DNA from 4 places in the Paenibacillus sp. FSL R7-0048 genome. Region 3 is predicted to be linked to each of the others. Evidence: riboswitches for the same ligand, from Rfam matches in the RefSeq annotation. Region 3 holds a riboswitch; each other region holds the start of a gene.
What was found. Region 3 has a riboswitch for cobalamin ahead of NSQ91_RS03920 (S-layer homology domain-containing protein). Riboswitches for the same ligand answer to the same signal wherever they lie in the genome.
Positions count from the first base shown of each region.

Region 1: it holds a riboswitch for cobalamin, as region 3 does, so the genes downstream of both, metE (5-methyltetrahydropteroyltriglutamate--homocysteine S-methyltransferase) here and NSQ91_RS03920 (S-layer homology domain-containing protein) in region 3, are expected to answer to the same signal.
Region 2: it holds a riboswitch for cobalamin, as region 3 does, so the genes downstream of both, NSQ91_RS02455 (anaerobic ribonucleoside triphosphate reductase) here and NSQ91_RS03920 (S-layer homology domain-containing protein) in region 3, are expected to answer to the same signal.
Region 4: it holds a riboswitch for cobalamin, as region 3 does, so the genes downstream of both, NSQ91_RS06935 (RCC1 domain-containing protein) here and NSQ91_RS03920 (S-layer homology domain-containing protein) in region 3, are expected to answer to the same signal.

Region 1 is NZ_JBBORF010000001.1:5,095,944-5,104,289, reverse strand. Features, by position in the region: gene NSQ91_RS22805 (ABC transporter ATP-binding protein) at 1-214, shown strand, start outside; gene NSQ91_RS22800 (FtsX-like permease family protein) at 189-2,138, shown strand; gene NSQ91_RS22795 (DedA family protein) at 2,156-2,779, shown strand; gene NSQ91_RS22790 (undecaprenyl-diphosphate phosphatase) at 2,830-3,690, shown strand; cobalamin riboswitch at 3,790-3,995, shown strand; gene metE (5-methyltetrahydropteroyltriglutamate--homocysteine S-methyltransferase) at 4,151-6,454, shown strand; gene NSQ91_RS22780 (DUF1540 domain-containing protein) at 6,601-6,753, opposite strand; gene NSQ91_RS22775 (DUF4349 domain-containing protein) at 7,182-8,297, shown strand.
Region 2 is NZ_JBBORF010000001.1:563,131-571,476, reverse strand. Features, by position in the region: gene NSQ91_RS02490 (hypothetical protein) at 78-461, opposite strand; gene NSQ91_RS02485 (hypothetical protein) at 1,358-1,585, opposite strand; gene NSQ91_RS02480 (undecaprenyl-diphosphate phosphatase) at 1,698-2,501, opposite strand; gene NSQ91_RS02475 (hypothetical protein) at 2,701-2,880, opposite strand; gene NSQ91_RS02470 (hypothetical protein) at 3,320-3,487, opposite strand; tRNA gene NSQ91_RS02465 (tRNA-Thr) at 3,722-3,793, opposite strand; gene NSQ91_RS02460 (MTH1187 family thiamine-binding protein) at 3,887-4,195, opposite strand; cobalamin riboswitch at 4,574-4,808, shown strand; gene NSQ91_RS02455 (anaerobic ribonucleoside triphosphate reductase) at 5,051-7,036, shown strand; gene nrdG (anaerobic ribonucleoside-triphosphate reductase activating protein) at 7,033-7,548, shown strand; gene NSQ91_RS02445 (ribonucleoside-diphosphate reductase subunit alpha) at 7,604-8,346, shown strand, end outside.
Region 3 is NZ_JBBORF010000001.1:897,090-905,435, reverse strand. Features, by position in the region: gene NSQ91_RS03920 (S-layer homology domain-containing protein) at 1-3,268, opposite strand, end outside; cobalamin riboswitch at 3,432-3,632, opposite strand; gene NSQ91_RS03915 (cellulase family glycosylhydrolase) at 3,974-5,695, shown strand; gene NSQ91_RS03910 (transposase) at 5,765-6,058, opposite strand; gene NSQ91_RS03905 (hypothetical protein) at 6,080-6,661, opposite strand; gene arcC (carbamate kinase) at 6,854-7,804, opposite strand; gene NSQ91_RS03895 (tetratricopeptide repeat protein) at 7,841-8,346, opposite strand, start outside.
Region 4 is NZ_JBBORF010000001.1:1,591,280-1,599,625, reverse strand. Features, by position in the region: gene NSQ91_RS06940 (GBS Bsp-like repeat-containing protein) at 1-28, opposite strand, end outside; gene NSQ91_RS06935 (RCC1 domain-containing protein) at 458-2,269, opposite strand; cobalamin riboswitch at 2,680-2,871, opposite strand; gene sigK (RNA polymerase sporulation sigma factor SigK) at 3,299-3,850, opposite strand; gene NSQ91_RS06925 (Piwi domain-containing protein) at 3,969-6,086, shown strand; gene NSQ91_RS06920 (helix-turn-helix domain-containing protein) at 6,254-6,442, shown strand; gene NSQ91_RS06915 (hypothetical protein) at 6,476-6,898, opposite strand; gene NSQ91_RS06910 (hypothetical protein) at 6,864-7,250, opposite strand; gene NSQ91_RS06905 (hypothetical protein) at 7,743-8,147, opposite strand; gene NSQ91_RS06900 (RHS repeat domain-containing protein) at 8,153-8,346, opposite strand, start outside.

The DNA.
Region 1 (8,346 bases), 4.2 Mb from region 3:
AGAGGTGAATAAGGAAGAAGGAGCTACGGTACTGATGGTCACACATGACGCAGTGGCTGCAAGCTTTTGCAACCGGGTCATCTTTATTAAAGACGGACGTTTCTATAGTGAAATGTACAAGGGCAGTAATAGAGGCGCTTTCTTCCAAAGTATTATTGATATGCTGTCTCTGCTTGGGGGAACCAGCCATGACCTTTCGGCAATTCGCTTATAGGAATGTAACACGTAATAAACGCAAATATGCCGCTTATTTTGTCGTCAGTGCTTTTTCGGTGATGATCTTTTTCGTGTGCGCTTTGTTTATTTACCATCCGGATATTTCAAAGAGCTTAATTTATAGTACGGCGGCTCATACGATGATGGTGGCAGAGGCAATTATTTATGTCTTTTGTTCTTTGTTCGTACTCGTATCCGTTGGATCCTTCCTGCAGTCGCGCAAGATGGAGTTCGGAATTTTATTGATGCACGGAATGACGAAGAGACAGCTGAACACCATGGTTTTTCTGGAAAATATGATGATCGGCACCTCTGCCATCCTGACAGGTACCCTTCTCGGGTTACTTCTGGGCAAATTATTTTTGATGATCGGATCCACTTTTTTGGGAATTCCCCTGTTAACCTTTCATCTCCCATGGCAGGCACTTGTGCTTACGATCTGCAGCTTCGTGTTATTGTTTTTTCTGATATCGCTTTGCACCTTTGTTTTTATCGGCAATGAGTCACTGATGCGTCTGTTTCAGGGAGAGCGTAAGGCAGAAGAAGAACCCAAAGTATCCTTTGTATTATCTATTATTTCTGCTGTACTGCTGATCAGTGGTTATTATATGGCGGCTACTGCAAAAGCTGCTTCCGTAGAGAAAGTCATGTTTCCGGTCGTTGCGATTACGGTTATCGGGACGTATCTCTTTTATACCCAGCTAAGTATTTGTTTGGTTAAGCTGCTTAAGGACATTCGGCGCTTGTATTGGCATCGTACGAATATCATCACTTTATCCGGTTTGTCCTACCGCTGGAAAGAGAATGGCCGAATGTTTTTTATGGTGACGATTGTATCCGCAGTCTCCTTCACTTCCGTAGGGGTATTTGCATCGATACATACACTTTCCAGAGAGCTGAAATTGGATTATCCTGCAGCAGTGGGTTATGTAGCCAAAGGAAATCAGACGGGTGTACCCTTTGATCAGCATCTGAACGAAATTAAGGAAGAGCTCAAGACGCACGGACTCCCTTATGAAGCGCTTAGTATCCCGATTAAATATGCTGAGGTCGAAGCTCAGACTGGACCCGATCGCACTTTACGCCTTCCCTTGATTGCTTTCAGTGATTATAATCTCGCCCTGCAACGTGCAGGTTTCCCAACAGATGAGCGTGCTCTGGTGGGCAACGAAGGTCTGGTGATGATTGGTTCGCAGCGGGATCGCAGTTTAACAGAAGGCAGAGTAAAAGCGGTCTATTCCTTGCAGCAAGGACTTGCCATTAAAGAAATAGGTTATACCGAGCAAGTCCCCATTGCCGAATATTTATTGCCGGAGCTGGATGGTAGAGATGGCGGGGATTTTAGTGGTGTCGTGATCAGTGACGAGCTTTACAGTGCTATTGATCCCGTGCAGACGGATCTTTATACAGGTTTTTATGTAGAGGATTTTCCGCAGACGGTAGGTATCGCAGCTGATCTTGCCCATAAAGGCAAACAGTCCTATGAAAGTGATTCTCCGTATGCGATTGTGATCAGCGGCACGCTGTTTGAGCTTCAGAAAACATTGTATAACACAATGCTTTTTGCTTCCTTGCTGGTGGGTACTGTCTTTTTTATTGCGGCAGGCAGCTTTCTTTACTTCCGGTTATATACCGATCTTGATCATGATCGCAATCAATATTCCACTTTGTCCAAGATGGGACTTACGGATAAAGAACTCAATCGAATAGTTACGATTCAGCTGTCTTTGTTGTTTTTTGTGCCGGTCGGAATAGCTATTTTACACAGTGTGTTTGCCTTTATTGCGCTTCAACGGTTGTTCTACTTATCTATCGCAACGGAGACAGGCGCGGTGTTACTCGGATATTTGGCTGTTCAAGGACTATACTTCTTTTTTATTCGCAGCCGCTATTTACGCAACCTGAAGAAGAACTTGATATGAGAAATGGGGGTAACAAGATGCAAGCATGGATTACAGATTTTATGGAGCAGTTTGGTTACTTCGGTATTTTTCTGATGCTGGCCTTTGAAAATATATTTCCACCAATTCCTTCAGAAGTGATCCTGCCCTTTGGAGGATTTATGACGACTACGACGAGCTTGACGATCCCTGGTGTAATCATTGCTGCCACGGCTGGTTCACTACTGGGTGCAGTAATTCTCTATTATATTGGCCGATTATTGGATGTGAGCCGGTTAGAGAAACTGGTTGAACGCTGGGGTAGCCTAATTAGGGTCAGTAAAAAAGATATCCACAAGGCTGACGCCTGGTTTGATAAATATGGCTACTGGACTGTATTGTTTTGTCGGATGGTTCCGCTGGTCCGCAGTCTGATTTCGATTCCGGCGGGAATGTCGGGCATGAAATTTGGAGTATTTATGATCTTCACAACGATTGGCACATTGGGATGGAATTTGCTGCTTGTGCTTATTGGCGCGGTATTGGGCGAATCCTGGGAAGACATTGCCGTGTACATGGATGTGTACTCCAATGTAGTCTATGTACTAATTGCTGGCGGATTAGTTATTCTTGGGTTTCTGTACTTCCGCAAACGCAGCCGGAGAATGAACACTGAGGGCTAAGCGGGTAGTGGACTGATAATAGAAATGACTATTAAAAAGGAGGGAAACAAATGGAGCTATTAACGATTATTAAAGCCATTATTTTGGGGCTTGTTGAAGGTTTAACCGAATTTGCTCCAGTATCCTCCACGGGTCATATGATTATTGTTGATGATATGTGGCTGAAATCACAGGAGTTATTTGGACAATATACAGCAAATACCTTCAAAGTAGTTATTCAACTGGGTTCAATATTAGCGGTTGTTGTGATCTTTAGAAATCGGTTCATTGATTTGTTAGGCTTAAAGCGTTTCAGCCGTAAGCAGTTGGATCCTGTAACAGAGGAGCTACCGCAGTTGGAGCAGGGCGGGCATCTCAAGCTGACTCAGGTTCTGGTAGGGTTAGTGCCTGCAGGTGTGTTAGGTGTTCTGTTTAATGATTATATTGATGAGCATTTATTCTCTACCTCAACAGTGTTAATTGGTCTAGTGATTGGGGCTATATTAATGATTATTGCCGATCTGTTTGGGCCGAAGAAGATCAGAACTGAGAGTGTAGATCAGATTACATACAAACAGGCACTTGGTGTAGGTCTTGTACAGTGTTTTTCGTTATGGCCTGGATTTTCACGCTCGGGCTCGACGATTTCTGGTGGAGTACTCCTCGGGATGAGCCATCGTGCCGCTGCTGATTTTACGTTTATTATGGCAGTACCCATCATGGCAGGTGCCAGTCTGTTGTCACTGATGAAAAACTGGCAATATTTCACCATGGACGCGTTGCCGTTTTTTATTGCAGGCTTTATTAGTGCCTTCCTATTTGCGCTGTTATCGATGCGTTTCTTCTTAAAACTGATCAATCGTATCAAGCTCTTACCGTTTGCTATATACCGTATAATTCTTGCTGCTGTAGTATATTTCGTATTTTTCTAAGTCCGTTATAAGGAATCGATATAACAGAAGCCCCAGTAATCTATTGCAGATTGCTGGGGCTTTCACGTATGATGACATCAGATTAAGACACTCAAATGATGAATGATATCGGAGACAGGTGCTGACCGGAAAATAGTAATTCGGTAGGCTTAATAGGGAAATTCGGTTCGAAGCCGATGCGGTCCCGCCACTGTAACGGAAGAATCTCGAGCAACAGAGGTCACTGGCAATTTACTACTGCTGGGAAGACTGCTCAAGATGTTGACGCCGCTAGCCAGGAGACCTGCCTGTTTCAACAGCACTGCTTCACCTACGGAAGATAGGGAGGTGTTAGACGTTAACCATGGGTATATCATGGGCGTCTTTCCCTTTGACTTTTTTAGGGAAGGGCGCTCTTTTTTATAGGAAAGCAAGTAGCTTTGGAGTTTGAAATAAGAGATGGAAGAGGGAGTGTATCGAGATGACGAATAAAGTAAAAGTAAGTAATCTTGGATATCCGAGAATCGGAAAGAACCGCGAGTGGAAAAAGACACTGGAAGCCTACTGGCAGGGGAAAATAAATGAAGAGCAATTCCGCTCCGAAATGGCAGCAATTCAGCTGCAGCATTTGAAGACCCAGCAAGAGGCAGGAATTGAGCTTATTCCGGTGAATGATTTTACTTTTTATGACCATGTGTTGGATACGGCTGTTATGTTTGGAATTGTACCTCCACGGTACACGTATGATGGCGGCGACATCGGGCTTGATCTTTATTTTGCAATGGCCCGTGGTAATACTGAGGCTACTGCCTGTGAGATGACCAAATGGTTCAATACGAACTATCACTATATCGTTCCAGAGATCGGCACACAAACACCACGCCTGACTGAAAATAAACCTCTAGCGGCTTATCGTTTTGCTAAATCGCAGGCAGGGATTGAAGGTAAACCGGTACTTTTAGGTCTGTATACCTTCCTTAAGCTGTCCAAAGGTTACGCAGCGGCAGATATCGCCAAGATTGCTGCACGTTTTGTTCCAGTCTATGTTCAACTGCTACAGGAACTGAAGCAAGAAGGGGTAAGCTGGGTACAAATCGATGAGCCAGCGATTGTTACAGGCATAAGTAAAGAAGAATTAACACTGCTTAACTCGATATACACAGAAATTGCCGGCTCCGTGCCGGGCTTGAATATTATTTTACAGACGTATTTCGAAGCTGCTGAACCGTTGGAGGCACTGCTAGAGTTGCCTGTTCAAGGCTTGGGTCTTGACTTTGTGCACGATGGTGGAGCGAATCTGGCTTCTATCGAACGTCTTGGCTGGCCGAAGGACAAATGGCTGGGTGCCGGAATTATTGATGGACGGAACATCTGGCGTTCCGATTTAGACGCTAAGCTGCAACTGGTAGAAAAGCTCAGCGTTCATGTGCCGCTTGATCGTCTTATTCTTCAGCCTTCTTGCAGTCTGCTGCATGTCCCAGTCACCGTTCAAGGTGAGGTGAAGCAGAAGGCGACAGTTAAGAATGCGTTAGCTTTTGCCGATGAGAAGCTTGCAGAGCTTAGTTTGCTCGGAGCAGCCCTCGCAGATAAAGGAGAAGCTTCTAAAGCAGCGCTGGCCGCTAGTCGTGAAGCTATTGCAGCATTCCGCGCACTACCTGAGCGTGGCCGTAAGGATGTGGCGGAGCAAGTGCTTGCACTTGCAGCTTTGCCGGACCAACGCAGTTTGCCTTTTGCTGAACGCTTAAAGGTGCAGCAAGAGAAATGGCAGCTTCCACTTCTGCCAACCACTACAATTGGTAGCTTCCCGCAGACAGTAGAAGTGCGTCAGGCGAGATTGAAATGGCGTAAAGGGGTCTGGAATCAGGAGCGTTATGATGGATTTGTTCGTGAGCAGATCGCGGATGCAATTACCTTCCAAGAAAAGCTAGGTCTGGATGTTCTGGTCCACGGTGAGTTCGAGCGTACAGATATGGTGGAGTTTTTCGGAGAAAAGCTGGATGGATACTTGTTTACTAGTAATGGCTGGGTTCAATCCTACGGTTCCCGTTGCGTTAAGCCACCGGTGATCTACGCGGATGTTGCATTTATACAGCCTATGACTGTTAAAGAAAGTGTCTATGCACAATCGTTGACGAAGCTTCCGGTTAAAGGAATGTTGACGGGTCCTGTAACTATCCTCAATTGGTCATTTGTACGTGATGATCTCAGCCGGGAAGAGGTAGCCAATCAAATTGCTCTTGCCCTTCGCCATGAAGTAAAAGCGTTGGAAGATGCAGGCATCGAAATGATTCAAGTGGATGAGCCGGCTATACGTGAAGGACTTCCGCTTAAGGCAGAAGACCGTGAGCATTACCTGAACTGGGCAGTGAAGTCGTTCCGCGTTGCTACGAACCATGTGAAGGCTACGACACAAATTCATACGCATATGTGCTATAGCGAATTCAATGACATGATCGATTCCATATCGGCTATGGATGCTGATGTAATCTCCATTGAGACTTCACGTAGCCATGGGGAGCTGATTATCAGCTTTGAGGAGCAGGCCTATGATAAAGGAATCGGTCTTGGAGTGTATGACATCCATAGCCCGCGGGTTCCGGCTGTAGAAGAAATGACGGCGAATATCGATCGTGCGCTGCGGGTGCTGGACCCTGAACAGTTCTGGATTAATCCGGATTGCGGTCTGAAAACACGTGGCTGGCAGGAGACAGAGGATGCACTACGTAACATGGTAAGCGCTGCTGCTATTGCGAGGGAAAAGTCAGGGGTTATTGCATCAAAATAGACATAAATAAATTAGAGCCAGGGTAATTTACCCTGGCTTTTTAGTTCACTTATTTTTTTATAATCAGCTACTTGATAATAATTCTCAATCTTGTTAGAATGAAAAAGAAAAAGAAGGAACCGTGGAGGGTCCCTTCAGGCATTTACTTATTTACTTTCGAAAGTTTTGCAATCTGTTTCTTCTGCGCGTTTTGGTTCTTGGGAGCTGTGGAAAGCTACGAAGATCGATTCAGCGCTGCATTTGTTCTCTTCTGCCCAGTGGGTGCAGGAGTTAACTTCACAAACTACGTCTTTTGCCATGAGGGTTCACCTCCCCTTATAGTAATTGATAGTATCATTCAATGAACGGCTCTGTTCAGCAAGGTGGAGCTTGTCTCAACAAAGCCGTGTCACGCCCTCATTCATTATGAATAGAGGGTATTTGGCTTTTTTTACTAGGTTAGACGTGGTAATTGTACCAAATAATGAGTTTGTAAGCAAATAAGTTCTTTAACTTTCGGGTCACCTTCCCACATCAAAAATATGTCCAATAAGAGCCGCAGAAATGCGGCTTTTTGTGTATTCAACAAGAAAAACCAAAAGAAATTTACCGAAATTCCATATTCCAGTGCAACCTTCCAAGTTTTGGGGCGTTATAGAAATGAGAGACGGAAGAGATCTGTACAGAACATGACATTCCGTAACGTTACAATGCTAGGGATAACCACTACACTTTTGGAGGAATGAGAATGCGCAAATGGGGTCTGCATTACTTATGTTTATTAATTCTTGCGGTGGTATTGGCAGGTTGTGGCTCGGGTGATAACAATTCGGCGGCAGACAAATTAGCTGGTGACGGCGGAAATACGAGTAATTCTGCTGCAGCAACCACTGAGCAATCTTCGAAAGCTACATTAGCGGATAAGAGCACCTCAACAGAAGCTGAGACAGCAGCGGGAGGCAACGAAGCCCCAGTTGAAAAAGGTTTGACATCAGAGAACACGGATCAAGGGAACGCGGGATTCACGGGCAGTGATGTCGTGGAAGGATTGAACAAGAAGCTAATCTATCATGCCAATCTGACTATGGAAGTAGAAGATTACGGTAAAGCTCAGACTGAAATCCGCAACATGGTAACGATGGCTAAAGGATATATTATAGAGTTTAACGAAAACATGTCGCAATATGAGCAAGGAGGGACGTTTATCCTTAAGGTGCCTGCCTCCGGGTTCTCTCCTTTTCTGAATAATTTGGAAAAAGTAAAACACGAATCGCTACAGCGCAGTATTCAAGGTCAGGATGTCTCGGAGGAGTATGTTGATCTGGAGTCGCGTCTAAAGGCAAAGCAGTTAATGGAAGCTCAATACACAGAGTTTATGAAAAAAGCAACGAAATCAAGTGATCTGGTCGCCTTTGCAAACGAGCTTGGTTCGATTCAAGAAACGATTGAGCAGATCAAAGGCAGAATGCGATATATAGATCAGAACGTATCTTTTTCAACGGTAGAGCTTAGAGTGTACCAGACGGATGAGAGCTTAGCCGTGAAGGAAAAGGCAGAGCAAGGTCCATTGCTAGAACGGGCATCGGATGCTTTAAAAGGAAGCCTGAACGCACTATCTGTTATGTTTCAGTGGATTTTTGTAATTCTTGCAGGTGCATTGCCGATTCTAATCGGTGCGGGCATTATTTTAGTCATCGTTTGGTTTGCCCGCAAAAATATCCGTGCACGACGGGAGCAGCAGACCCAGCGGATACGGCAGGAAAATCGGGAACTGAACAAGGCGGTACTCCCTGGACCAGCAGAGCCAAAGGTGACAACCTCAATAAAGGATAAGAAAGCTAACGAGGACGAGAATAAAGAATAAGCTCCTATGAATTAAAAAGCCTCCAATTCATGGTATACCGTGAATTGGA
Region 2 (8,346 bases), 330 kb from region 3:
ATATAATTAAACTTTTTATAAGACACCTATGAAATAGCTAGTCACCACTTATGATTGACGCATTAAATTTACTATTACTATTGATTAAGAAAAAATTGTTGCAAATCCAATTCAGATTTTATACTCTCAATAACATTTTTCAAACCAGGTACCCAGAGAAAAGTATCTTGTCGGATATAATTCATTACTAGCTCATAACTACGCTCAAACTTTTCAATGTTAGGACTATGTTCGTTTTCCAGTACTGTACGTACCCTTTCTGCTAATTCTACGTAGTCAGCATCAATGTGCTCTTGTTTATAGCTCTCCGCCGATTTTAACTTGGTCCAGGCAAAGGCCCCACCAGCTACAACTTCTTCAGATCCTTCTACGTATTCAATGCATGAATCATAATTTATAAATGCATTAATTCGTTCTTCAAGGAATTTAAAATCTTGTACATAATTAAGGGTTTTTTCCAAATAAGACACCTCCCCAAATGATAAGAAGATGTGATCTAAACTCACCAAAAAAATTCTAGTTGGTAATCACAACTTGATAGTGAATCCAGTATATACTCTTTTGAAACATAAATATATGTATTATTTTTCACATATAAATTCACACTTATTGTTGAGTTGGGATAAATGTGTTTATAGGTATAGCATAAGTGATAATGTAATCACTTAAAAAAAGAGGTGGCTTGTTTTGATCAACAAAAGAGTCGAGGAGTCAATAAAAGAACATTCACCAGTGCGCCTATACTTAATCAGTGGCGAAACCTTTGAAGGCATTTGCGAAGAAAATTTTAGTGACCAATTCGTCCATTTAAACACAGGTAATGGTATTATTTCATTTCCGCTTTGGGTAGTAAAATATGTCCGATTACAACCTTTATAGTGCATATATTGATAAGGAAACTCTAACCTCATTTCCTTCACTGGAACTCCTAGTGCAAACTCACTGGGGGGGGTATTTTATGTATGCTCTGAGTTCAAATCGGTCCCGAACGAACCGGGCTCCAGCAATTTTGATGGACACGCAGTATATGAGACTGTGACAGAGCAGCCGTTAAAAATTCAGAGTCTGTCTTAAGGACTTTGTATACATTACTCAACATGATCACTCCTATGTAAAATAACGAATCTTTAGACTGGTCTCTTACCTTTAGATCGTTTTTCCAATATAAAATTTATACATTTTTTTGTAATCATACATTGCTTCACATCTCATAACCTCCTGATAACGAAATACCCCGCCATCTGGCAGGGTTTCGGCACTTTCGAATCAATAAGTTAAGTATGGTTCGTCTGGACTATTTTGTATATAAACTTTAAGCAGTTGATTAGCAAATTATCCTTAGGAATAATTTAGAAATCTAGCAAGTTGCGAAGTTCGTAATTTTACAATACATACCGTTAGATAACGATTGCGGACCAGTTAAAGCGTATATTTTCCCATGGTGGCCTTCTTCAGTGAGCGCTTTGACTGCAACAGCGGCAATATCTGCCTCGTGAATTCTAACGCCCAAAGCATCAGGGAATCCCGTTCTTACAATTCCTTCTTTTTGAATGGATTCTGCCCAAAGATATAATGCATTCTTCATAAATTCTGACGGCCTTAAGATTGTCCATTCCATTCCGCTATTTTGAATAACGGTTTCGATAGGGTTTCCCTCGTAATCCATTAAGGCTACAATTTTCTTTACATTTGCCTAATTACTGTATGACAATTAAATAGAAGAGCGCTGCTAAAACAAACCGGTATAGAGCAAACCACTCCAATCGAAGTCTCTTAATCAGTTTGATGAACGTCACTACTGCAATCATTGCCACAAGAAAGGATGTCGCAAAGCCAATTAACATTAGAAGCAAATCGTCAGAACTCAGCAAATCACGACTATCGTACAAATCTAACAAGCTTGCACCAAACATAACAGGCACGGAAATAAGGAATGTAAAATCTGCAGCGGCTTTTTGGCTAGTGCCAAGCAACAGGCCACCTGAAATCGTCGAACCTGATCTCGAAAATCCCGGCCATAACGCCAAGCATTGAAACAGACCAATTCCGAAAGCCTGTTTATAATTAATCCCATCGATAGTACCAGCGGTTTCAGTCCGCCTATTCCGCGCTGCAATGATCATCAACACGCCACCAACAACTAGACCTATCAAAACAGGGGTTGGGCCAAATAATTGGCTTTTTATTGTGTCCTTGAAGAGAAGATATAGGGTTAATGCTGGTAACATAGCCAAAATCATATGAATGACATTTAATCCTTTGCTTTTGGAAAAATCCATTCTAATCATATTAACCCCAATCTCCAAATACCTTTTCCAATAAAGAATTAAAACTGCCATCACTGCACCCAACTGAATAACAATTTTAAAAGTTATTGCAGCATCTCCCTCAAAGCTAAGCAAATCGCCTGCTAGAATAAGATGTCCAGTAGATGATACTGGTAAAAATTCAGTTAAGCCCTCTATTATGCCAAGTATTATTGCTTTAATTACATCAGTCATTAGTGCATTGTCCCCTTTCGGAAATAAAATCATTTAATTTCCAGTATAAGGGAGACAAGTAAACTTCCCCATCGATTAACCTAACAATATTCAATTCAGAATGACATAATTGTCACATTGCTCATTATTCCAATCTTAAGTAACTCCTTTATTAAACTATCCTTTCCCGTTAGCATAACAACAGTATCAAACATTAAATTCAACCTGTATCAATAAAAAATCCGTTAACCTTCTGAACTTGCTGCCCGTTATTTTGGATAATCAATTTCAGAGCATGCAGCAGATATGAATACCGAAACGTAACTTCCATTTGATCATTCTGCAGCCGCGTGCGTGGAGCCTCAATGACCATCATGATTCCAAAGCGCTGAGAAACCACACAGAACCGCCACCCCGACCAAGAATTGGGGGTCCTTTTTTTGGCAAAACACAAAATATTAAGTATAATGTTATTGTCGAAACGCTAAGGCGTCTGTACAGGATGGCTACCTGGCACTGATGATGGCAGGCCAAGCGCTTTATAAAGTTTTCTTTATGTGTATTTATACTTTAGGAGCGTGGTTATCTATGAAAATTAATATTACCGCACATTTTAACATTGATATTACTTTATCTCTTCATCTGTTAGCCGTAGCCAGTCTTGCTTATGAACTCAGTTCACTGACGAGCTCGTGAAATTCGAGCGAAAAGTATCTGTACTAAGACACCTTGTGGTGTCTTTTTTATTTTTATAGTAATTACCATCTAACCGATCTGCCCCCGCAAGAGAAAAGCAGCTTATGCTGCTCCTCCTCCACCATTCTTCATTCTGATTGCTGTCAGCTTGCGCCACACCTTCCATCTGCTCGACAGTGACCACTAGTCATACCGTTTTCATTAGCGATTTCGCGCCATGTCTTATCTTCCTTGATACGTTTCTCCAGAAGAACAGGGAACGGCATTGGCTGTCCATCATATTCGACTTCAGGAAAGATTAGGCCATTCATCAATAAATATCACTCTGGATACTTATTCACATGTTCTCCCCAATCTGCAGGAAGCGGTGCCCCGATGTATCGGAGATTCTATTCTAGGAACCCGAAAAGAAGTGGAGAAAATTGACGAGACACCCACTTTACTCGGATAAAGGGTAGAAGAATGGAAGAAGTCAGGGGGATTTAACGAAAAATGGCACGGTCCCGGAATCCCGGAAAACCGCGCCATTGCGCCATTCTTAGATATGCTGGTGAAGGGAATTGAACCCCCGGCCTACGCATTACGAGTGCGTTGCTCTACCCCTGAGCTACACCAGCTTAACGCTGTTTTTCTGCCAAACAAAAAATATTATACAACTTTCAGCCAGAAACGCAAGCCTATTTCTCCCTGTTTTCCGCCCTCCTAAACTGCTAATCCACCTGTAGCTTACGCTCCACAGACTCTAACTTTCCACGGCTAGTAGAGGGTTTATCGCGGCGGTCGTCTATTTTAAGTGAGGTAGAGACACGTTCTGCACCTGCGGCAAAAGGAGACTCATGCAAAGCCTCTACCGCGGCAAAAATGCGTTGCAGAGGCCCTTCGATGATCGTACCCATAGACGTAAGTTCATAAGTAATCCCTTCTACTGTCTTCAGCACCCGCTGCATATCCGCAACATAGCTGCTAAGACTGGTACTGCCTGTTCCAATTGGAATAACTGTAACTTCAGCAATAGGCATGAGAATACCTCCTCGAAATTTTATAGTAGCTGTCTCCTTCCATTGTAACAATTCCACCGCTCTGTCACAAACTAAGCAAGATTATCCTCCCTTATCTCTTCTATTTCTTCTGAATACTCCAAAATATGACTTTGGGCTAAGAGTATTTTCTCATGAGCAAATTCTAGGGTCATCTGCACTATATTTATGGACTCTTTGTGGCATCTTTTCGGACAATTTATGAATCATTTTGCATCTCCCTGTGGATCAATTGTGGATTACTTATGGACAGCCTGTGGATCATTTGTGGAGTACTTTTAAAGAACCCGCTCCCCGCGCGGGTTTTCTAAAAAACTGTTTACAAACACAACATCTTGGGTTATTTTTATCTAACGACAACAAAATATAGTGGAGACAGGCGCTTTGATCCTTAACCGGATTTAGAGCTTAATAGGGAAGCGCGGTGAGAATCCGCTGCGGTCCCGCCACTGTAACCGGATGGCCTTCTTAAGCTTCTGGGAAGCTTGAGAATCCACATCTCCCGGCAAATGCCACTGAGGGTTAGGAACACCCTTGGGAAGGCGCCGAGAGATCCCACGGAAGCCAGGAGACCTACCTGTTTCGACGACACCAACTATTGATGCCTGCGAGGAACAGGGATGGTGTCCGCATGCGGTCATCTACGTAGAGACCTCTGCAAATATCCGTGTGGATATTTACATAACGCATCGGGCATTTTCTGCCATCCTCGGGTAGGGGATGCTTTTTTTATGTAATCTGAACAAATATACGACTGCTTATAGCAGTCCAACTTCTTATGGATATATGGATTTGATGATAGATGTTTTTCTTTTATACTGAGAGGAGAGCTGTACAATGACGTTGTTGGAGAGACAATTTAATGGAGTAGAAAATGCACGGGAAGTTCTTTTAGAAGAGCTCATTGATTTAGGCCGGGATATTATCGACAGTCGGGATATGGACCTATTGCGCGAGAATGCCAATTTGAATGGAGAGAGTTTCTCCGGTAAAATGAGCAAGTTCGGCAGTGAATATTCAAAATGGTACGCCCGCAATTTTACGATGCCGCCACAGCTAGTGCAGGCTATTGATGACAATGTCGTCTATGTGCATGATCTGGATCAATACGCGATTGGAACGACGAACTGTATTTTTATCCCGTTTGATAAACTTCTCCGTGAAGGTTTCAATACCGGCAACGGCAGCGTTCGTCCTCCGAACTCAATAATGACAGCTATGTCTCTGGTAGCGATTATTTTCCAATCCCAGCAAAATGCTCAATATGGTGGTGTATCCGCCAATAAACTCGATTACGATCTGGCACCTTATGTAACCAAATCCTTCGCCAAGCTGTTCCGCAAGGGTCTGGATTATTTTGAAGAAGGACAAGCTGACGAATCTTTGGGCGAGATTACGATGAGCCGGACCGATCTGGCGGAGTCATATCCAAGAGCGTTCCGTTTTGCACTAAAGGAAACCGAAATCGAAACCCTGCAAGCGGCTGAAAGTATGGTACATAATCTGAATACCATGTCCAGCCGATCCGGTGGACAAATACCGTTTACCAGCATCAACTACGGTACTTGTACTTCACCAGAAGGTCAGCTTGTGATCAGTTCTCTGCTAACCGCAACTATGAACGGACTTGGCAGCGGAGAAACACCAGTGTTCCCGATTCAAATCTTCAAATGCAAGCAAGGAATCAATCAACAGCAAGGCGATCCTAACTATGAACTGTTCCTAAAAGCAGCTGAATGTTCTGCGCGCAGACTATATCCAAACTTCGCTAATCTGGACGCTCCGCTCAACTTGCAGTATTATGATTCAAGTGATCCTGATACGGAGTTCGCTACAATGGGCTGCCGAACCCGAGTGCTCGGTGACCGTTTTGGGCGTAATCATTGCTCTGGGAAGGGCAACCTTTCCTTTAATACACTAAATCTGGTTCGGCTAGGTCTGGCACACGGCACAGTAACAGGCAGACGTACCGTCGCAGACGAAGCTGGCTTCTATGAAGATCTAAATCATTATATGGATATTGCGCTGGAAGGACTTCTCCATCGCTTCCACATCCAAACCGCACAAAAAGCTAAAGCTTCCGATTTCATGATGCGAGAAGGCGTTTGGGAAGGCGGCGAACATCTTGCACCCGATGACACTGTAGGCGATCTGCTGAAGCATGGCAGTCTGTCTCTTGGCTTCATCGGTATGGCGGAATGTATGAAAGCTATGTACGGCAAACACCATGGCGAGGATATGGAAGTTCATGCCAAGGCGCTGGCTATCGTGCGTCATATGCGGGACTATTGCGATCGGAAAAGTGAGGAACTGGATCTTAACATCACCCTGTTCGCTACTCCAGCAGAAGGTTTGTCCGGTAAATTCACCAAAGTTGACCGCAAGGTACTGGGTTCCATTCCGGGCGTAACCGACCGTGAATATTATACGAACTCTTTTCACATCCCTGTATACTTCGATCTGGGTGCTGCTCAGAAGATCAGCTTGGAAGCTCCTTTCCATGAATACTGCAATGCCGGGGCTATTTCTTATGTCGAATTAAACGGCAATGCCCGCAACAACCCATCGGCTTTTATCAAAATCATTAAATATGCGCTCGAACAACAGGTCAGTTATTTCAGCATTAACCATCCGATTGACCGCTGCTCCAGCTGTGGATACGAAGGCGTAATTGGGACAAACTGTCCTTCCTGCAACGCAAATGAGAATGATGTGCACATCCGCCGTTTGCGCAGAGTTACAGGTTATTTAACCGGCGACTATCAGACCCGCTTTAATGCCGCCAAACAAGCTGAAGTTCGGGATCGCGTTAAGCATCTATGAATATTTGCGGTTACTATCCGGAGTCGATTAACGAGGGAGAGGGCATGCGGGCCGTCCTCTTTCTCAGCGGCTGCCGCCATCGTTGCCCGGGATGTTTTAATCCCGAGACATGGAACTTTAAATATGGAGAAGTCTTCACCTTAGAACGACAACATGAAATCATTGCAGAAATCGCCGCTAACCCTTTGCTGGATGGTCTGACACTGGCAGGCGGCGATCCTTTTTTCTCAGCAGAAGAGTTGCTGGGGTTCATTCATGAGCTTCGCACTGTACTGCCAGGGTTCTCAATCTGGATTTACAGTGGTTATACGTACGAAGAACTTACAGCCCTTCCCGGTACGCCGGAGTGGAATCTACTTAAACAGTGTCAGGTGTTAATAGATGGAAGATTTGTAGAAGAACTGAAAGATACTACGCTTCTCTACCGGGGAAGCTCCAACCAACGCATTATCGACATTCCGGCCAGCATGAACGGCTCGGAGGTCTTTCTGTGGCAGCCTGCTGCGCTATAATATATCAATTTTTGATATTGAAAATTAATTTGAAATAAGAAGGGATGAACTAACCATGCCGCAATTCGTAGTAAAACCGGATAATCGCCAACTGGCTTTTGATGAGAACCGTCTCTCCGTCTACGCTGACCGTATTCTGGAAGGTCTCGATCAACTAAATAAAGAAACTTTGCTGCGTGGAGTGAATTCCAAACTGCGTCGTGACTCGGTAAGCGGAGAAGAAATCAGCAACGCCTTCACCATGAGCGCTCTAGAGCTTGTAACAAAAGAAGAGCCTAACTGGAAGTTCGCAGCTGCCCGCGCCCTTCTGACTACCCTTTATAAAAAAGCTGCCGTTCATCGCCGCTACAAAGCTTATCCAGAAGAGCCTTACGGTGAATTGTATCCACTAATTACGGATCTCGTGAAAAAAGGAATCTATCGCGAAGAACTTCTAAGTCATTACACCAAAGAACAAATTATCGAACTAGGCGGGTGTATCGATTATACACGCGACCTTTTGTTTGACTATATCGGTCTGCTTACGCTATCCGACCGTTATTTGGCGCATGATTTTGACGGCCGTGTAATGGAGCTTCCACAAGAACGTTATATGATTATTGCTATGTACCTGATGCACCGTGAGCCAGCTGAGAAACGTCTTGAGCTTGTAAAAGAAGCTTATTGGGCTATGAGCAACATCTATATGACTGCTGCTACACCTACAATGTCCAATGCCGGCAAAAAGGTCGCTGGACAACTATCCAGCTGTTTTATTGATACTGTAGACGATTCCCTAGAGGGTATCTTTGACTCCAA
Region 3 (8,346 bases):
CTTGGATATATCCTTTTACTGTAGCTGTTTCAATCGCTGAATAGGCCCAGGAAGAGATCTTATCAGCATCTGTATACAGTTGTTTAATATCATTCGTGTTCTGGGTAGGATCCTTAGGAGTCACTGTTGGAGATGGACTCACATTTGGATCAACGCCGGCTTCCGGATTAGCTCCCCCACCAGGAGCAGGAGTAGCACCAGGCTTAGGCGTTGGGGTTGGAGTAGGGCTTGTAGTTGGTATCGGTGCATTTAGATCCACACCCAAATTCGTAGTATAACGCCACTGAATTCTGTCCCCGGAACTTAGGTCATATGAAGATGCTCCATAATTAGGATATTTCCCATTCACATTATACATCCATCCACTGCCGCTGCCATGGTCAAATTCCCCATCACCAGCTATGGATTCAACATATACACTTCCAAAGTCACTGTTCCAGGAATCTCTATAGTCGATACCGCGGCTATCCAGCACTCTTTTTAGTACAGACCACACTGTGTCACCAGATTGTAGCTCTACCTGTACAGATGGAACAACATATCCCTTATTAATCGTAAGCTTATCCACGGACAGGATTACATATGGTTTCGATGGAGTGGTTCCGCCACCATTGTTGCCACCATTGTTGCCGCCATTTCCTTCACCATTTCCGCTACCATTACCGTTACCACCGTCGCCGCCAGGTGTTTGTACTGCACTGGAAGCATACGCAATGTAGTCAGTGAAGTGATTGGTTTTTACAATTAAGTCATTTCCACTATCATAGGCATACTCAGACTTACCGCTTGCAAAACCTAAGTCATCACTTGCAAATTTTTGAATGGCATGAGGGGTGCCATTTTGAATATAAGCAGCTTCTTTTCCTTTAAGGTCCTTAAAGGTTAACGTAATAAATTGACTAAATTCTACTCTTGCACTACCACCCATGGAAAATGCTTGAAGAATGTTATCAAGCTTCTTGTCCCCAGGAATAATCTGATTCACACTATCTTTTAGTGCAGATTCTGCACCGGTTAAAGCTGAAATCAGTTCAATCGTTGAGGCATCCCCACTCGTAACTTTTGCACCCTTAGGAATGACTACAGATACGTTACCTTTTATGGCCTCTATCTGAGGAAGGTCGCTGTTACTTGGTAAATTGACACTAACCTTTGATTGATTTTCTTCTGAAATAGCTACTGTGATTTCTTTGTTGCTATCTCCAGCGCTGATCGGAACGATATAATCATTAGCGTCATTTGGGATTTCAACTTTCGGGTTCTCCCCAGAAGGTAACGGAAGTTCTTTCGGACCCTCTGGTTGCCCAGGCCCCGGTTCTTCTGGTTGTTCCAGTTGCACATCATTCATATCAAAGAGACGGTTGCTATGATTGATCAGACGATCATAGGACACAAGAGCATACGTACCTTGGTCCGTCGCCATATTGTCCACTTTGTCTGTGAGGATATGCTTAAATCCACCCTCAGGTGCAGCAAAGCTAAGTAATGCATCAATAAGCGAATTTCCACTTTTAACAAATCTAGCGTCAGTGTGCGGATCTACGCCTACACCAGTTAAGGCTACAATTACCTGCGAGATACTCTCGCTGCTAGTGCTTCCCCAGCTTGTAAATCCGCCTTGATTGTTTTGGTTATCGGACAGCCATTGGATGGCCCGATCCACGGCAGCTTTTACATCATCACGGGATGCATAATAAGGTGCAAGAGCTTGCATCGCCATCGCAGTCATATCGACATCGGCTTTGGTTACGCCTAATTCCCAGCCACCAGCTTCTGCTGTACCTTTTTTAACCTCTTTATCTAAAATGTACTGAACTAGTTTTTCTCTTGTGGTCTGTTCTGTAACTCCATCAACTACAGGAATCTCATAGTTATGGCTATCTAGCGCAATCAGAGCAAAAATCGGACCATTATTGCCTTGCTTTTGGATATATTGATAATCAGCGAGTGCTTTTCTCAGATCATATCCCGCAACATTTGTGATATCTTTTCCGATAGAGGTAAGTCCTAATATTGCTCTGGAATTCTCTGTGCTTTTATTGGCGTCGAGTTTTCCATCCTCTTTAATGATTGATGCTATTTTCGTTGCTACATTGTTGTAATAAAGATCGTAATAACCGTTAGGTACTGTATAGTTCGCCCGGGCCAGAGAAAGGATCGACCATTCTCCGCTGCCTGTTCCAAACGTTGGATTCTTTACAGTATTTAAAATATAAGCAAGGTTTTTATCTAACTGTTGTTTGACGGCAACTGAAGTTTCCAGTTTGTAAGTAACCTGATAAGTTACATTTGTTTTGTTTCCAGCTCCGTCAAGAGCCGTTACAGTAATTGCATTACTGCCTGAATTCAGAGTAGCTTTATACTCCCCATTTGCAGGTGATAAAGTAACTCCATTCAGCTTCACTTCTGGAGTAATGTCACTATATACATTGTCTGTGACAGCTACTTTGAAGCTTATTTCTTTATTGGATACTTCCTGTTTATCTTGTATGCCACTTACTGTAATAACAGGGGGTTCTATGTCTAATGCATTATTAAGACCGACAAGCGCATGATCTACACTTATTTGAGAGCTTGCCATGTTTTCGAGCACGGAATAGGCTTCATAAACTGCCGATTGCACTACTGGTCTGTCCAAAATAGTTTCTTTATTAGGGGCACTGTTAATCTCGGCGATTTCCGCAGTTAAAGCATCCTTATTGGCAAGTTGAACTGGGATTTCCCCCCAGCCGCCAAGATCAGAACCATAGCCATAAGTGGTGAACTGAGTTCGAATGATGTCACCGTCTTGAGGCTTATAATCGGTCATCCCAAACGGAGGAAACACATTATTTACTGCATACATCCAACCCGACATGGAGGTGTAGTCAAACTGACTTAACCACTCGGGGTCTGCTTTAGTGCTGACTGTATTCCCATCGGCTGAAATCATATCTAAAATATATTGTGGAATATTGACTTCGCTTCTGCCACTATCTTTAACTTCTGATAAATAAAAACCACTATCTATATTTCCTAAATATCTATAATTCCCATCACCTAGCGCACGTGTTATTAAAGATGCGCCATTATCGCCTTCATAAATCGGAACTTTAATAGGTTCCTTAATATACCCTTGGCCTAAGGTGAATTTCTCTACGGATACAGATACATACCCTTTAAGGGTAGAGCTTGCTCCATCTGCTTGAGCCGGGATTACACTTGTAGAGAATGTCGTAATAAATACAGCTACAATAAGTAACCACGCTAAAAACTTATTTTTCTTCATTTTTCCATAACCCTTCCCTTCATACCTATGATAAAAAACAGAATAAACTTTCTCATAACCACAAAAAAACCACTCAACATAAACGTCAAGAGGTTAAGATAGTGAACCACAGTAATAGCTGGCAAACACTATTCAAGCACCTCTCTATCGATCGTAGAGTTTGATGGTGTAACAGAAAAAGGCAGATATTCTGGCTCAAGTATCATCACCCTTGCTGCCTTCCCAGTTTCCCAGTGGCATTTTGCAAGGACTCCTCTTTCACAGCGGCGGGACCGCGCGGGATTCACACCCGCTTTCCATTTAACCAATCTATGATTGTACTTCCGCAACATTCATAGTTGGCACCTATTTCTAATTTTAAATTTTCATGCTTCATCATATCTAATATATATGCTTTTGTCATGTTATATTTCTTTTTTGTATAACGGGCAGCTAGAGATAATCCTATTGAATAACCAATTTCTACGAGTAGGGTTATTCAAATAATTTCTTTATCCAAGTGTGGGGTAAATTAATTTAAATCACTAATTCTTATATGAATTTACCACAAATTAGTAAGGTACTCGCTAAGTGTATTCTATGTTAGGGTATATTCAGAAAGCGTTTACAAAATAAAACTGGAGGTGTTTGTATTCATCTAACCACCGAGTACAGCGTCAAAGCCAGGTCCAAGCATCCTAAATTTATCTCACAAAGGAGAATTCAATGACTACGCGAATCCAGAAATCCTTCTTATCATTGACACTTGTCACCGCTCTTCTGCTCTCTCTGTTCTCATCCATGGCCGCAGCTGCAACTAAGGACGAGCAACAAGCTAAGGCAGCGCCAAAGAGTAAGATCCAATCCTATGTAGACGAAATGCAGCCCGGATGGAACCTTGGCAATACTTTAGATGCTACAGGTGAGGATGAAACCTCCTGGGGCAATCCACGTGTGACCCAAGATCTTATTAAAAAGATCGCCGCTCAAGGCTATAAAAGCATTCGGATTCCTGTGACCTGGGATACTCACATGGGTGCGGCACCAGACTATACCCTAGAAAAGGCCTACCTCGACCGTGTGGAAGAAGTTGTCGGCTGGGCACTGGACGCCAAGCTTTATGTCATGATTAATGTCCATCATGATTCCTGGCTATGGGTAAGCCATATGGAAGAAAAACACGATGAAACGCTGGCGCGTTATGATGCAGCCTGGACTCAAATTGCCGATCGCTTCAAGGACAAATCCGATAAGCTGATGTTCGAGAGCATAAATGAGCCTCGGTTCACCGATGGTGGAAGCACGGACGAAGCAAAAATGGAGCAAATGCTTACTGAACTTAATAACTCTTTCTATCAAATCGTGCGGAAATCCGGTGGGAAAAACGACCTCCGCCCACTTGTATTACCTTCATTAGAGTCTTCACCTACGCAAACAAGAATGGATCATCTCTATAAGACGATTACGGCTCTGAACGATCCAAATATTATTGCGACCGTTCACTTCTATGGCTTCTGGCCTTTTAGTGTGAACATTGCCGGCTACACCACGTTTGAAAAAGATACAAAAAACGATATCACTCAAACTTTTGATAACGTTTACAATACATTTGTAGCTAAAGGCATCCCTGTCATCGTCGGCGAATTTGGTTTATTAGGTTTCGATAAAGACACGGGTGTGATTGAACAGGGCGAGAAGCTTAAATTCTTTGAGTATCTGACTTATTATTTGAAAGAAAAGAAAATGACTTCCATGCTCTGGGATAACGGGCAGCATTTCAACCGTAAAACTTATAAGTGGTCTGATCCTGAACTCCACAATGTATTAATGTCTGGTCTGAAGGAGCGTTCCTCCAGCACCGAAAGCGATTTGGTCTACCTAAAAAAAGGTGCACAAATCAAAGATACCAAGGTTAAGCTAAACCTGAACGGCAATAAGCTAACCACCATTAGTGCCAACGGAAAGTATCTGACCAAAGGTAAAGATTACACCTTAAATGGTGAGGAGCTTACCCTCAAAGCCAGCCAACTCAAAAAGCTCACAGCTTCCCAAAAATACGGTGAAAATGCCGTGCTGACTCTGAAATTCAACAAGGGTGTTGCGTGGAGACTTAAGGTCATTGTGTATGACACAGCTAAATTAAGCGATGCAAAAGGCACGACTGAATCCTTTGCCATTCCGACCACCTTTAATGGTAACCAGCTTGCCACAATGGAAGCTGTGTATACCGCTGGTGGCAATGCAGGTCCGCAGGACTGGACTCCATTTAAGGAATTCGGCAATACCTTCTCACCTTCTTATAACACTAAAGAAATCAAGCTGCTTCCCGCGTTCTTTAAAGATGTTAAAGACGGCGAGGTTATCCTGAAGTTCCACTTCTGGAATGGGGATATTATCACCTACAAGATCACGAAGAGCGGAACAAACGTTGTAGGAAAGTCCTCTTAAGCATCGGTCCTGTTAACAACACAAATAGGGGTGTCCCTTCAGGGAACATCCCTATTTGTATTCTACCTATCACATATAAACCTCATCATACGAAATTATCATCAATCGATAAATTAAATATACGCCAAGATAGGCTCCGGTAATAAGAAACATTGGATTCAAAAATATCGCATGGATCGAGGTCATAAACACAGCGCGATCTCTTAATATCTCGTAAATCGCCAAGGCGGAAATATTTCCAAAGATAATCGTACTTAAGATCGAAACAACATTGAAAACCATACGCCACTTTATCGATTTCCCCTGTAACATCAGCATAACAATGGGAACAAGAATACTACCAAGTACGATTAGAAATTTCATCCAGCTCACCTCGGTAATTTTTTAATCGTCCAGTTCCACACTTTCGATTTGTCCGTCTGCATTTACCGTCCACTCGATTTCAACGCCATTGTTCAATCCGAGCTTGTCTTCATCTTCAATGACTATATGATCAGGAATCGTTAAGGTTTGCTCTTTACCGCCCTCCACTTGAACAGTAACCTGTTTACCCTTAACCGCAGTGATCCTTCCGTCATATTCAATCTGCTGCAAAACAATCTTTTGATTCGGATCTGTGATGGTGACCCGCTTGCCTCCGTCAGTTAGCAGCTCAACCTTTTTATGATAGTTATCTTTTAACGAAACCTCCTTGATAACTCTCTGAATGCTAACCCCCTCTGGAAGTTTCCCAGTATTTGAGCCGGGTGACGCAGATGTTAGGGGTTGTTCTGTTGCGTTATTCGTAGGTACAGGTGTAGTTGCTTCTGCAGAAGGTGCTGCGGTTTCTACTTGAGCTGTTGGAGTAGGCACTTGAGTCTCATCCGCTGCTTTAGTGCATCCACTTAGCAATACCGTACATGCACAAATACAACAAAGAATTGTAGCCCTGGTAAAACGTTGTGTTGTTCCTTTATTCGATATCATCTTTTACCCCCGCATTTTAATGTATTTTTTTCTCTATAGTGGACATAGTTTTACCTCTTATCTTCCTTTTATTCACCAGAATATGGCCATCTGAAAGCAACAGTTAGATAACAATTCATGAATATGTCAAAAAACCGCCCTGATTTAGATCAGTGGCGGTCTCCATGAAATGATGAGATAAATTAGATCCTATTAATTTACAATATGTGTGCCAGCCTGTTGGCTCATCGCAGCTTTCATATTTTCCGGATTGGTAATGATAACTCTGCGTCCCTCTTTTTTCAAAAAGCCAAGACTTGCTTCAATTTTAGGCTGCATACTGCCAGCAGGAAAATGACCCTGCTCCGCATATACCAACATTTCTGCCGCTGTAACTTCTTCAAGAGCCTTCTGCTCAGGCGTACCGAAATTCACACATACCTGAGGAACTCCTGTTGTAATGATAAGAGATTCTGCATCGATCTGTTCGGCCAGCAGACTTGTAGCAAAGTCTTTGTCAATGACTGCATCGATACCTTCGTAGGTATTATTTTCGGTTTTGATCACAGGAATCCCGCCTCCGCCAACAGCGATTACCACATAACCCGTCTCAATGAGTGATTTAATGACGTCTTTTTCAACGATATCAATCGGCTTAGGCGATGGAACAACACGGCGGTAACCTCGTCCTGAATCCTCAATGATGACCCAATCTGGCTTGGCACGCTTCATCTCCTCTGCTTGCTCAAGCGTGAAGAAGGAGCCCACTGGTTTCGAGGGAGACTGAAAATTCGGATCATTTTTGCTAACCTCGACCTGAGTAATGACTGTGGCAACCTTTTTGTCTAATCTGCGATGAATGAATTCATTTGTTAAGGCCTGCTGAATTAAATAGCCTATGCCCCCTTGCGTGCCCGCCACGCAATTGACCAGCGGAGTAACATCCATTCCAGTGACTTCCGAAGCCACCTCGCTTCGTCTCAGCTCGAATCCAACCTGTGGACCGTTGCCGTGAGTAACCACCACATCGTTGCCTGCTTGCACCAGATCAGCGATATTGACAGCAATTTCACGTACTGCTTCAGATTGATCCTCTATAGAATCGCGGCCATTGTCTTTCACCAATGAATTACCGCCAATGGCTACAACTATAAATTTACTCATTCCATTCCTCCTGACGGATCAGTTGATCCTCATTTATTAGCGTTTAAGGGCCAGCTGAAATTGTTCCTTCGCGGAGTGAAAATCCGGATTGGCAGGATTATAGCTGATAGCAATATCTATTTCTTGAATCGCCGTTTCATGATCACCAAGTAAACCAAGTGACTGTGCCTTATGATGATGATATAAAGGATTGCTCGGATCGTTAGCAATTGCGTTCTCAATCGCCTCAACTGCCTCTTGATGCCGGCCAAGTGATCTCAAGCTGTTCGCCTTATGAAACGAGAAATCATACCGTTCAGGCTGCTGTTCCAGAAGCTGATCCATAACTTTAACCGCTTCCTCATGCCTGCCCAACTCTCTTAAATAATTGGATTTATGATAGCGGAAGAAGCTTTCGCCAGGATCGCGTTCTATCACTTTGTCATACTCTGCTAACGCTTGCTCGGATCGCTTCATCATTCGGTAGGCATTTGCGGTATAGAAATAGAAATCAAGGTCATCCGGATCAATAGTAAGTGCCTGTTGATAGGCTGCCAGAGCTT
Region 4 (8,346 bases), 690 kb from region 3:
AATCGTCTTGACCATTACTATCGTCCATGTTGGAAAGGTCCCCTGTTGGGTGCTATCAAAACCGCCCTTTAGATAGACGTCTTACGAAAAGCACCAAGATACTAAACATATACGATTTTGACGAATAATCTTTACTCCTCTTTATCAGACTCCTTTTCCATCTTATGTATATTGAATGTCAAGTTTTAGACATATAGGGTTTGTGGTTATGATTTGCTACTTACATCCACCATAATATAGTTGGCATAAGGTTATTCTGGAGAGGTAGTCGGAATAAAATTTACATATCCTAAAAAAACACTACGCTCCAAAAACAGTGTTATTATTATAAATTGAGAGGACCATCGATTGAGTAACAAAGAATATTTAGTTCCCCACAAATCATTTTGATTACTCATCACGAAAAACATTCTATTTTTTCTTTTCAAACTAATTATTTTGAAACGCTATTATACAGCTACTTTATTTCCTTTGTAATTGCAGATAGTAAATTACCATTACTATCGTATACAAAGTCACGGCGGTAGCTGATATTCCCTTTATGAATGATAATAGCTGTTAACCTATTAGCGGAATCATAAATATATTCGTAATCCTGTCTAATAGAAGGTTGTAGAACTGTTACTGGAATATTTGAATAAGAAATTAATGAGTCATTCCCTAATTGACCCTCTGTATTATTCCCCCACGTAATAAATGAAGAGCTAGTAAGTGCTATACTATGCGAATTTCCAGCATCTATTTTTATTACATCATTCAGAAAACTCTTACCGCCTATCGCTTTTACTTGAGTAGGAGTAAGTTTTCCTAAAGTTGTGCCATCTCCAAGTTGGCCCATGCTATTCTCTCCCCAACTCCATACTGTTCCATCTGACTTTAGTGCTAATGAATAATTACTTCCACCGCTAATAGCAATTACATTATTTAATAAACCAACTCCGTTTGGGCCCTTGACTTGGACTGGATAGCGCCGTTCTACTGTAGTACCGTCTCCAAGCTGCCCTTTATCATTTTGCCCCCAGCCCCATACTGTTCCATCTTCTTTTAAAACCAAATTGAAATTGTCCCCAGCACTAATAGCTTTAACTCCTGTTAACAAAGAAGCATTACTGGAGCCCATTTGCACTTTACTAGGGAAACTCTCATCATTAAGAGATCCATTTGCTAACTGACCATGATTATTGCCTCCCCAAACATAAACAGTTCCAGTTGACGAAAGTGCTATAGAATGTATTTCACCAACATCAACAGCAATAATATCCATAAGATTCCCAACCCCGTTAACACCTTTAATTTGTTCCGGAGTTGTAATAAGTTCTAATCTATCGACTCCCACTTGCCCTCGTTGATTATCTCCCCATCCCCACACTGTTCTGTTAGATTTAACAGCGAGGGTATGGTAAAATCTACTACTGATATTATTTACATTTGATAATCCAGAAATTGGAGTTGGAGAGACAACAAAATCAGTCTGATCTCCAGCAGGTCCCAAACCCAAAAAACCATAATAATTGAATCCGAAAGCCGTCACTGTACCGTCAGTTTTCAAAGCATATGAACTAAAAGTTCCACCAGTAAATCCTTTATTCATCGACACCACATCGGTTCCAGCCAACTGAACTGGTTTATTGCTAGATGGAGTAATAAAGTCCCCCAACTGTCCCATTTCATTACTTCCCCATAACCATAGATTCCCATTTTTTTCTATAAAACCACTTTTATCTATACCAGCATATATTTCCCCATGTTCTAAAACACCCCGAGTTAAAGTAGAGGGTAAACTCTTTGCGCTTTCATTTAAAGACATGATTTTGGAGTTATTATTTTGAGATATAGATTCTATTAATAATTTTTTTTTAGCGCTCTCATTGCTAACAATTTGAAACTTCAGGAAGTAGCTATCATTTAATTTTTCTCCATTTATATCCTCAAGTGAGTAAGGAGGAATATGTAATGTATAATCATGACCATCTTTCAATTCAATTTGTGGACTAATTATCAGTTGATCCCTCTCAATTGATTTCTTTATATTTATCACCTTATTACTATCAAAATCTACTAATCTAATTAAATGAAAAAAATTCCCTTCTCTAATAATGTTTTTTAAATTCACCTTTAACGAGGAATCCTCCAATATGCTTATTATTTGTGTCTCAGGTGCAATTAACTCCTTTTGTTGATTTACACCATCCGCACTCACTAAAGATAACTGACTAATCGATATAACTAAAAGAAATAAGATAATTAATAACGAATAATATTTCTTCATATTTATTTTTCTCTCCCATTTAATAAATAGTTCCAGTTAATTAGTTGTTATCTACGATACTAGATAGGATGACTGGGATAATAAACTTCGGATCCAGCAAAATAACTAAACAGACAATACAAATGATCGTGTAAAACCAAACAGCTCATAAAAAAATCAACAAATTCTTAGATATTGAAAGATACTTTCATTTAATCAAACCGTAACTTTTTTTTATTTTTGTCCGAAATCTATACATCGACAACATGAAACTAACTAATAATTACTTCATTCCAAATGAACCTTTACCATTAATAATTTATTAACAACATTATTTCCAATGTAACAAGTACTTTATTAAAGTAATTCTATAAAAGAGTTTCACTATTGAATATAGACATAAAAAAACCTCCTTCCCATCCTCGTGGGATTCGTTGGATATATTTATGGCAGGCATTCTGGCTTCGCAGTTCATTAAAAAACCCACCATTAACATTAAGCAGTTAATGATGGAATTTTAATGTGCGTTCACAGTGGCGGGACCGCGTGGGAATTTCACCAACATTCCCCTTTTAAGCTAGATAGGATATTCCTATGCAATCACCATAAATATTAACAGGAATAATATACCATGAATTATTATGAAGTGCGACAGACAAAAACACCTAAGGAAGATTCGTATAATGGAATTACCACCACATCCATTGCGTGGGAGAATGAAACCATGAGTTACACACACCTTAACAAAACCGAACGCAGTCATTCACTTCGCTTGGGATGGACCAATCACAGATTGGCAAGTAACTAGACAAAAATCACTCCACCATTGATAGAGAGTGGAATAGGGGGAGTAGCAGTATGATGACACAGTAGAGATTGCGCAGACTACCTACACAACATCAAACCTCTCCTAATCAATGGGATGATCCATAGTGCAAAGGGAAAAATTCCCCATCATGTTAACGATAAAAAAACAACTTCTCCGTAGAAAAGTCGCTTTTCAAATCTCTACTGTCTATCGAATTCTATTTTTTCATAACTTAGAAGACCCTACCGCTTAGCCTTATAAAACTCATGATAAAGCTTCATGAGCGCCCTCTTCTCTATCCTCGAAACATAACTCCGCGAGATCCCCAACCCCTTAGCAATCTCCCTCTGTGTCCTCTCTTCCCCACCCCTATCCAATCCAAACCGCCCAACGACAACTTCTTTTTCCCGGTCATCCAGAATATCTAGGTTACGATATATCTTACTCTTCACGATCTTAAGATCGACTTCTTTAATGACATCATCCGCTTCGGAGCCAAGGATATCGATAAGTGTAATTTCATTACCTTCTTTGTCCGTCCCAATTGGATCATGCAGGGATACGTCTTTACGAGTCTTCTTCAAGGATCTTAGATGCATCAGGATTTCGTTTTCAATACAACGTGCTGCAAATGTGGCTAGTTTGGTTCCTTTGTTTGGACGATAACTCTCAATAGCTTTAATCAGGCCGATGGTGCCGATGGAGATCAGATCCTCCATGTCCTCTCCGGTGTTATCGAATTTCTTGACGTTATGGACATGATACGATGTAAAATCACCTTGTAATAAAATAATATCTTAGAACCCTTATTTAAAGATGCTTATAGATGATGCATGGGATATATTGTATAGTTAAAATATGCCATATGGATTTTGCGGTATAGGCCAATAGGGAGAGTGAACAGAACAGATTATGAATACACCACTAACACACTACGTACTTACAGAATGGGAATCAGACACGAATACAAATGTTCTAAATATTCATTTATATACGCTACCTGTGCGTAATGTATTTGAACAACATACAGAAAACGGAAATGCTTCTTTTGATTTAAGAAAATTAAACAGGTCGCTTGTTATCGATTTTTTCAATCACTATATTGCAAGCTGGCAACCTATTGAAAATTGGGGTGAGTACACATTCACTCAATATGAAATTCGCTCAATTAATCCCACTATCCTAGCAGAGAGAACTATCTTGGAAAGATTACTTTTAAGAACTATTGAAAGTGTTCAGCCAAAAAAAGAAATTGCTGCTGGAAGTCGGAAATTCACGTGGTTAAAAGCTGAAAAAGTCGTAGAAAATATTTCAATACATAGGGTTATACAATGTGATATTACTGTAGGCTATACGGGCAAAATTACCATTGGTTTTGATTTAAATCATAGTTATCGTACAAATGCATCGGTATATGATTTAATAAAATCAAACGCAATTTTTAAAGGCGATCGAGTAATTGATATATATAACAATCTTCATTATGAGTTTGTGGAAATCTCCAATTCTACAATCAATGATGCAATTCCAGAACTTAATCAATCAGTTGTTAGTTATTTTACTAAAGAACGAAAGCAAGCTTGGAAAGTTGATAAACTTGAACAGAGTATGCCTGTTGTCTATCTAAAAGCATTTAATGGAACTCGCATTGCTTATGCACCAGCTATGCTACAAAAAGAGCTTACTTTTGAGTCACTTCCTTCTAGTGTAGTGCGTCAAACATCAGAAATTTATAAACAAAACGCAAATCAAAAAATTAAAACATTGCTGGATGAAATACAAAAAATATTAGCACGCACTGATAAAATTAAATTTAATAGACAAAAGCTCCTAGTCCAGCAAGCTGGGTATGAAATATTGGAGTTGTCAAATCCTACTCTTCAATTCGGAAAAAATGTTACTCAAACACAGCTTAAATATGGACTTGATAAGGGCGGTGTAGTAGCCTCAAAACCTTTATCCGTTAATTTACTTGTATACCCAGAACTGATAGACACAAAACTCGATGTCATAACTGACTTTAATGATAAATTGAATGCGCTATCCCATAAATGGGGTGTACCATTATCAATCTTAAAAAAATCAGGAGCCTATCGGAACAAATCTATTGATTTCACAAATCCACACCAACTTGCCATCCTGCTTAAAGAGCTTACGAAAAATTCATTTCAAGAGTTGACGCTCGTGATAATCCCAGAAAAAATTTCAGGCATGTGGTATGACACGGTAAAGAAGGAGTTCGGAGGGAATTCTTCAGTACCGACTCAGTTCATAACTATGGAAACTCTTCAAAAAGCTAATGACTACATTCTAGGCAATATATTATTGGGGCTTTATTCTAAATCAGGCATTCAACCGTGGATCTTAAATTCATCCCTATCATCCGATTGTTTTATTGGACTAGATGTATCTCATGAAGCTGGCAGACACTCTACTGGTATTGTACAGATCGTAGGAAAAGACGGCAGAGTATTGTCCAGTAGGGCAAATACCTCTAATGAAGCCGGCGAAAAAATCCGCCATGAGACTATGTGCCAAATTGTGTACTCAGCGATAGATCAATATCATCAACATTACAATGAAAGACCAAAGCATATTACGTTTCATCGTGATGGTTTTTGTAGAGAAGATTTAGATAGTCTAGACGAAGTGATGAATAGTTTAGGTGTAGAATATGACATGGTAGAAATTATCAAGAAAACGAATCGTCGTATGGCTCTAAACGTTGATAAGCAAGGTTGGGAAACAAAACCAGGGCTTTGCTATGTTAGAGACGATCTAGCGTATGTCATCGCTACTAATCCTCATCCTCGTGTCGGTACAGCTCAACCAATTAAAATCATCAAGAAAAAGGGATCACTACCAATCGAAACAATAATTCAAGATATTTATCATCTTTCGTTCATGCATATTGGTTCCTTATTAAAATGTCGCCTTCCCGTTACTACATATTATGCCGATTTAAGCTCTACTTTCTTTAACCGGCAATGGCTTCCGCTCGATTCTGGCAAATCGCTACATTTTGTATAACAAATAAACCTCCCACATACTGGGAGGTTTATTTGTTATTATGATAATCCAGAATCTAATACATTTAGAACAACATATTTTTTCGTTTTTACATGTTGTTATTTTATTTCTCACCAGGAAATAATACAGCATCGATCAATACATCATTATCAAACTGTTCAAAATAAATAAAAGAAATCCTTGAAACACAAGGAATTAGTCAACGAGAACTTGCACGAAGAATGAACATTCGACCGAGTACAATTAGCCATCTCTGCTCCGATAAAGTGAATGCAGCTTACTTCGACACCTTGGAACAGATTTGCCGAACACTCAACATCAGCCTAAACGAACTTCTTGTACTGGAAGATGACTAACCTTGCCGCAAACTAAAGCACAGATTATCGTTATTAAATCTGCCTAATGCCCAGCGGCAAGCCATCGAAATCAACTAATTGCTGTGAGGACATCATTTCTTTTATTGATGCCCGATGATGCTTGCTTAGTTCATCGGGTAGCATTAAGCCATTTTGTAATGCTAGTATCATGGCTCTTTTTTCCACCCTAACAGCTTCCAAATCCATAATGATGCTACAAGTATAGTAATCATTGAACTTAGGTGGATACTGAATGATACTTTCTAAAGGTATTTTCTCAACGGGTCTGTATACTAATTCCACTCTTGTTCGTTCCACCACTTCTTCAATTCCTTTCCATTTCCTCTCTAACTTTTTATCATAGTTATGGCAATAAGCATGTTGCTTTCTTTGGTCTTTTCGCCCAAAATATCGAGTTCCTTCACCCGTATTGGAAGCAATGAACAGATTGCTCATTGCTCATTGGATATGGAATATCGAAAGCCAATTCAATTCGGTTAAGGTATACTTTCTGCGAATGTTTATATAAGGTAACAAGCAAGCGTTGAAACTTAACTAAGTGGTCTGGATGAGTTTCAATTTGTAACGTGTACTTCCTTGATTTTTTCTGACACCATGGTTGATACCGCAAATAAAGATAAGCATCATCCATTGCTAGATGCCATTGGTATACATAACCTTTGTGACGTATAGTTGGTTTAATATCAAACCAATCTCGAAATGACAGTGCGAGTTGATTGTAAAAGCTCACTGTCACTCCATGATATTCAAGTGAAACTTTATCAATAGAAATTTGTATGTTGTTCATGCATTCCCCCACGGCCAAAACTTTTGACGTATTTGCCGTTTGTATTATAGTAATGAGGGAGTCGGTGGCTAGCCTTTAACACATGACCTTCCCTATGCAAGATGTTAAATTACGTCCTGTCAGTGTAATGATCGAGCCATCCATTCATTAAGTTGTGAAAAACCTTATGATTAAGTATCTTCTCGCTATGGCTATCACAGTAGCTAATTTACAGGTGCAATTGATTTGAAAAAAAAGAGGATAACGTAGATAACAAAAACAGGTCAATCATGGTGGTATCTGACCATAATCGACCCTTTTTGTTACGAACTAGCGTTATTTAGGTTATACTTTTCAAGCAATAATGTGCGTACAACATAAATCATGAAATTCTTATAACGGTATTTCATGGGTAAAGTGTGTTATGGTTGAATGATGGGTTCATTCGGCACTGGGTAGCCGCACGAAAAAACAACCTTGAAAGGCACGTAGCCAATCAAGGTGTTCATTTTTTCACTTCATTCCATGATAAGGGTCATCGACATGACCGTCTAACTCATCAATTATCTCGTGAATAACTGTCCTAATCTCATTTCTCACATTACCAGTTAGTAAATTTTTCAGGTGTATATAAACCTTTACTAAACCTAGCCGTCCGATAATCAATGAGATTAGCTCAATATCATGTAACGACTCCTTATTACAAATACCAATTATCCATTCTTCAACCCTATTTCTTAATTCAGAGTCGATTAACTCATACGTATGCCACTGTCTGTCTGCTAATTCAACTAATGACTCTAATGCAACTCCAATATCATTTTTGTTTGAACTATTCGACGAGATGAATTCCTCAAACAACTCTCTTAATTGGGTTGTGGAAATGTAATCAGGCAACGATTTATAATAATCCAACAAAATTATTACCTCCCAAAATCAACAGGTATGTGCGTGATATTACTTGGATTTCTATAGAATTTACCATCTTGACCAAGCAACTTGTTTCCAACTTTAATTTGTGCAGTCCAACCGCTTCCGGAATTGCTACTAGGAAATTTAGCAGCAGCATTCGCATCAGGAGCATGCCATTTTATTTCAATTTTTGTACCGTTAATCT